DNA from 2 places in the Bacillus sp. iso_77 genome. Region 2 is predicted to be linked to the other one. Evidence: predicted binding sites of a transcription regulator. Region 2 holds the regulator's gene; the other holds the start of a gene.
What was found. Region 2 encodes CtsR, which represses protease genes until heat stress. Its sites were predicted from a motif close to ATGGTCAATAAAGGTCAAACA; they were not measured.
Positions count from the first base shown of each region.

Region 1 (3,110 bases), 1.2 Mb from region 2:
CAACCTCTTTAAATTGTTGAAGTGCCCATAGTAAACATGTCGTACTGTCCTGTCCCCCGCTAAAGACAACGACCGCTTTTTCATTTTTCATTTTTCCTTTTCCTCCTTTTGCAGACCCGTACCACCGCACAAAGCTGCATCTGAAAGGTTCATGAAAACCCCTATTTTTCTCAAAAGAAAAGACACCTTTACATGTGTATGAGGTGTCCCAGCCATAAAAAATAAAAAATGCCACATCCAAGGATACGGCAAGTCCTTAGTTTTTTATAGAGGGTTTTGCTAGAACCTCTCCCGTTTTCACGGATTTTTGTTCAATTTTCACAGAGGATAGTGTACCACATAATTGGTGTACAAGCTATCCCTTCTTTACTTATCACCTGATGCAGGCACTTTTTTCAGACAAAGAAAGAGGATAAAAAAGATACTGACATAGCCAAAAACAGGGTAAACCGTTGAAATGAGTGTGCCGTATCCAATTTTACTGATGACATAACAGCAAAGCAGAATAAAGGATATCGTATACATACTGTTCAATCGGATATACGCCCTCACCTGTCTTTCGAGACCGTATAAATTCCCTATAACGGATGTAAAGACTTCACCAAAGATCACGAATAAATAGATGAGATGAATAGAGTTTGCGACTTGATACACCACTTGGGCCATCGGAATATCATACGCCTCCAGCATATCTAATGAAGAAAGGGATAAAAAGCAGGCGAGCAGAATGAGTGTCAGCATCAGACCTCCAAGCACCGCTCCCCTTTTTATGACGGCTTCGGATGTCATTTCGTTTGCAACCGGCACTAATACGGCTTGAGACAGCGCTAAATTAAATGCACCATACGAAATCGCAGACAACATCCATTCGCCCTCTCCCATTTGCAGCCCCAGAACGTGGCTTTCACCGCTACTAAACACAAATGAGTCTAGAAACACAATCAGCGAAAAGAAAATCAGCATTGGAACGACAAGTACATTGACACCAAATAACCCTTTTGAACCTTTAAAAAGGACAATGACACTTAAAATAATCGTTAAAAAAATACCATATTCTTTTGAGATGCCAAGTTGTTCTTCAAAAATAGCGCCTGCGCCAGAAATCATCACTGACGTCACACCTAGTAATATAAAAAACATGACGATGTTAATATATCGACTCGCAGCAGCTCCAAATAAAAACCGATTCATATCTTGATAAGACTCCGCTTCAATTCGTTTGGAAATAAGCATCATTTTTGCGCCAAGGCCGGTAAAAATAACACCGCTAATCAAAATCCCGATCAATCCAATCCAGCCAAAACGAACAAAAAATTCTACGATTTCTTTTCCTGTCGCAAACCCAGCTCCAACCACTGTTCCTACATATACAAAGGCAAGCTGAAAAGCGGATTCATTTGAACGTTTCATATGACCCCTCCGCACCCATCACTTTCGATTGTCTCTTTTTTATCCTATGAGACAAGTTCCTTGAAAAGAAGGACAAACCATGATTAAATGCAAAAAAGGATTTTTCATTCAGCTATGAGCAAAACAGTTGAAAGTCAAAATAGGTCAGAGTATACTATAGTCAAAGATGGTCAAACAACAGACCATTTTATTTAACATTCATTGGTCAAATAAAGTCAAACTTTATTTTAAGGAGGTCATGGCTCATGCGTTGTCAACATTGTCAAGTAAATGAAGCAACTATTCGCCTGAATATGCAAGTAAATTCGTCCCGTAGCCAAATGGTTTTATGTGAAGACTGCTATACCTCTTTGATGGAACAGTCAAAAATGAAAATGGGTCCTAACCTTTTCGGAGGCAGCTCATTCTTCTCTGAGCAAGCAGGACATGCGACGAGCCAAGAGCTGCCTAAACAAAAAGGCTTACTCGATGAGCTTGGCCGGAACTTAACGGATGGCGCACATGCTGGTTTAATCGATCCTGTCATTGGCCGTGATGAAGAAGTCACAAGAGTCATTGAAATTTTAAATAGAAGAAATAAAAACAATCCTGTCCTCATTGGTGAACCTGGTGTTGGTAAAACGGCCATAGCCGAAGGACTAGCACTAAAAATTGCAAATGGAGATGTACCAAATAAATTAAAGAACAAACAAGTTTATTTATTAGATGTCTCTTCACTTGTGGCAAACACAGGTGTACGTGGTCAATTTGAGGAACGGATGAAGCAATTAATCAAAGAATTGCAAAGCCGTAAAAATATCATCTTATTCGTTGATGAAATTCATCTTCTTGTAGGCGCAGGCTCTGCCGAAGGGTCAATGGATGCCGGAAACATTTTGAAACCAGCTCTAGCTCGAGGGGAACTGCAGCTAGTAGGTGCGACAACATTAAAAGAGTATCGTCAGATTGAAAAAGATGCTGCCCTTGAACGCAGGTTCCAGCCTGTCATCGTTGATGAGCCAACACAGGATGAAGCATTCGAGATCTTAAAAGGCATTCAGGATAAGTATGAAGCCTATCATGGCGTCACCTATTCTGACGAAGCCATTAAAGCGTGTGTTCAATTATCTTCGCGGTATATTCAAGACCGCCACTTGCCGGATAAGGCCATTGATTTAATGGATGAAGCAGGTTCAAAAGCGAATCTCTCCATTGATGCAGCAAGTGAAGATGAATTAACAAACCGTCTTGCGCAAATTGCCGCTGAAAAACAAGCTGCTTTAAATGAAGAACGATATGAAAAAGCAGCGAAGCTTCGAGACGAAGAAGAAGCGATTGAAGCGAGATTGCAAAACAAAACAAATGACAAAGAACATGTCGTCACAGCTGAGGACATTCAGTCGATTGTAGAACAAAAAACAGGTATCCCTGTCGGCAAACTACAAGCAGACGAACAAACAAAAATGAAAGAAATTGATGTCCGCTTAAAAGCCCGCGTCATTGGTCAGGAACATGCGGTTGAAAAAGTGGCGAAAGCCGTAAAAAGAAGCAGAGCCGGCTTAAAATCAAAACACAGACCAACTGGCTCCTTCCTATTCGTTGGGCCAACAGGCGTCGGGAAAACCGAATTGTCTAAAACATTAGCGGAAGAATTATTTGGCTCAAAAGAAGCGATCATTCGTTTAGATATGAGTGAGTACATGGAGAAACACTCCGTGTCC
Region 1 covers NZ_CM149683.1:1,292,868-1,295,977, reverse strand. The annotation lists gene queC (7-cyano-7-deazaguanine synthase QueC) at 1-91, opposite strand, end outside; PreQ1 riboswitch class I at 251-295, opposite strand; gene AC0VYC_RS06555 (YkvI family membrane protein) at 367-1,410, opposite strand; gene AC0VYC_RS06550 (ATP-dependent Clp protease ATP-binding subunit) at 1,656-3,110, shown strand, end outside.
Region 1: AC0VYC_RS06550 (ATP-dependent Clp protease ATP-binding subunit) is a predicted target of CtsR. The motif match lies at 1,567-1,587, and genes of this name have one in related genera.

Region 2 (3,110 bases):
CTCCTAAAATGTAACGGAGGCGCCCAAAGGTTCCCTCAGAATGGTTGGAAATCATTCGCAGAGTGTAAAGGCACAAGGGAGCTTGACTGCGAGACCTACAAGTCGAGCAGGGACGAAAGTCGGGCTTAGTGATCCGGTGGTTCCGCATGGAAGGGCCATCGCTCAACGGATAAAAGCTACCCCGGGGATAACAGGCTTATCTCCCCCAAGAGTCCACATCGACGGGGAGGTTTGGCACCTCGATGTCGGCTCATCGCATCCTGGGGCTGTAGTCGGTCCCAAGGGTTGGGCTGTTCGCCCATTAAAGCGGTACGCGAGCTGGGTTCAGAACGTCGTGAGACAGTTCGGTCCCTATCCGTCGCGGGCGCAGGAAATTTGAGAGGAGCTGTCCTTAGTACGAGAGGACCGGGATGGACGCACCGCTGGTGTACCAGTTGTTCTGCCAAGGGCATCGCTGGGTAGCTATGTGCGGACGGGATAAGTGCTGAAAGCATCTAAGCATGAAGCCCCCCTCAAGATGAGATTTCCCATTCCGCAAGGAAGTAAGATCCCTGAAAGATGATCAGGTTGATAGGTCTGAGGTGGAAGCGTGGTGACATGTGGAGCTGACAGATACTAATAGATCGAGGACTTAACCTATATTCTAATGTGAAAAATGAACATTGTTATCTAGTTTTGAGAGAACATTCTCTCCATCAGGTTTGGTGGCGATAGCGAAGAGGTCACACCCGTTCCCATACCGAACACGGAAGTTAAGCTCTTCAGCGCCGATGGTAGTTGGGGGTTTCCCCCTGTGAGAGTAGGACGCCGCCAAGCTTGTCAAAGGATCAGTTCCAATCGGAACTGGTCTTTTTTGTGTTTTTGGGACGTTTGGCACCAGATAAATGTGGAAATAATATTGTTAGTTGAGCGATTATCTTGAAAAATCGATCGAAAAAATTTATAGTAAGATTAAAGTCAAATATAGTCAAAGTCAATGGAGGAGGAGGCGGAGTGGCACAAAATATTTCTGATATCATCGAGCAGTATTTGAAGGAAGTCTTGGATCAGAATGGTCGAGAAATATTAGAAATTAAACGCAATGAAATTGCAGATAAGTTTCAATGCGTACCTTCACAAATTAACTATGTTATCAATACACGCTTTACGAGCGAAAGAGGTTATATCGTTGAAAGTAAGCGTGGCGGCGGTGGCTATATCCGTATCATTAAAGTCAAAATGAATGATGAAGTCGATTTATTGAACAACATTATTTCCCAAATATATCATCGTTTATCACAGGCTGCATCTGATCATATCATCATGCGTCTTGTTGAGAACAACATTTTATCCGAAAGAGAAGCAAAGATGATGATTAGTGTCATGGACCGTTCTGTTTTACACATTGATTTACCTGAACGAGATGAACTGAGAGCTCGGATGATGAAAGCGATGTTAAATGCTTTGAAATTAAAGTAAAGCGGGTGAAAAGATTGATTTGTCAAGAATGCAATGAGAGACCAGCCACTTTTCACTTTACGAAAGTAATAAATGGAGAAAAACAAGAAATGCACATATGTGAACAATGTGCAAAAGAAAACAGTGATTCATATGCTATGAGTGGAAACCAAGGTTTCTCGATTCACAACTTATTATCAGGCTTATTGAATATTGATCCTAGCTTTACCACAAGTGCGAATAAAGGATCATCTATTTTTCAAGAGGCAAGAGAAGTGGATCAATGTCCTAAGTGTGGCTTAACTTTTCAGCAATTCAGGAAAACAGGCCGTTTTGGCTGTGCAGAATGTTATCGAACCTTTGATCAGTATTTAAATCCTGTTTTAAGGAAAGTCCATAGTGGAAATACAGTCCATAATGGAAAAGTCCCTAAACGGATTGCCGGCAGTCTGCATGTTCGCCGGAAACTTGAGTTAATGCAGCAAGAACTGAAGCAGCTGATTGAACAGGAAGAGTTTGAAAAAGCAGCGGAAGTTCGAGATCAAATTCGTGCATTAGAGCATGAGCAATCTCAGCAGAGGGAGGGAGATTAACGACATGTCGCTCCAGCATTTTATTCAAGACGCATTAAGTCAATGGATGAAACAGAAAGGACCAGAAAGTGACATTGTTCTAAGCAGTCGTATTCGACTGGCACGCAATCTAGAGCATGTTCGTTTCCCAACTCAGTTTTCTCAAGAGGAGGCTGAAGCTGTTCTTCAGCAATTCGAGCAAAAGTTTGCGAGCCAGGAAGTGAAGGACATTGGAAACTTTGTTCTGATTCGAATGAATGAAACGCAGCCTTTGGCTAAAAGGGTACTTGTTGAAAAGCATTTGATTAGCCCCAATTTAGCAGAATCAAGATTTGGCGGCTGTTTGCTTTCAGAAAATGAAGAAATCAGTGTCATGCTGAATGAGGAAGACCATATTCGTATTCAATGCTTGTTCCCAGGATTTCAGCTGGCTAATGCACTAAAAGCAGCTAACCAAATAGATGACTGGATTGAAGAGCAAGTGGATTATGCGTTTTCAGAAAAGCGAGGATACTTAACGAGCTGTCCGACCAATGTAGGTACAGGTATTAGGGCTTCAGTCATGATGCACTTACCAGCATTAGCCCTGACAAGACAAATGAATCGCATTATTCCTGCAATTAATCAATTAGGTCTTGTGGTCAGAGGAATTTATGGTGAGGGTAGCGAAGCAATAGGGAACATCTTTCAAATTTCAAATCAAATGACACTGGGTCAATCAGAAGAAGATATTGTAGATGACTTGAATAGTGTGACGGCGCAGCTCATTGAACAAGAGCGATCTGCACGTAAGGCATTATATCAGACGTCTAAAATTGAACTTGAAGACAGAGTGTACCGTTCCTTGGGGATTTTGGCTAATTGTCGCATGATTGAATCTAAGGAAACGGCTAAGTGTTTGTCAGATGTGCGACTTGGAATTGATTTAGGTATCATTAAGGGGCTTTCAAGTAATATACTGAATGAACTCATGATTTTGACACAGCCTGGCTTCCTTCAGCAATATTCAGGAGGAGCCTTGGAACCAAATGAAAGAGATATAAAACGAGCAGCAATTATCAGAGAAAGGCTGCGCTTAGAAATGCATAGGAATGGACAGGA
Region 2 covers NZ_CM149683.1:103,577-106,686, forward strand. The annotation lists rRNA gene AC0VYC_RS00560 (23S ribosomal RNA) at 1-639, shown strand, start outside; rRNA gene rrf (5S ribosomal RNA) at 701-816, shown strand; gene AC0VYC_RS00570 (CtsR family transcriptional regulator) at 994-1,458, shown strand; gene AC0VYC_RS00575 (UvrB/UvrC motif-containing protein) at 1,473-2,030, shown strand; gene AC0VYC_RS00580 (protein arginine kinase) at 2,035-3,110, shown strand, end outside.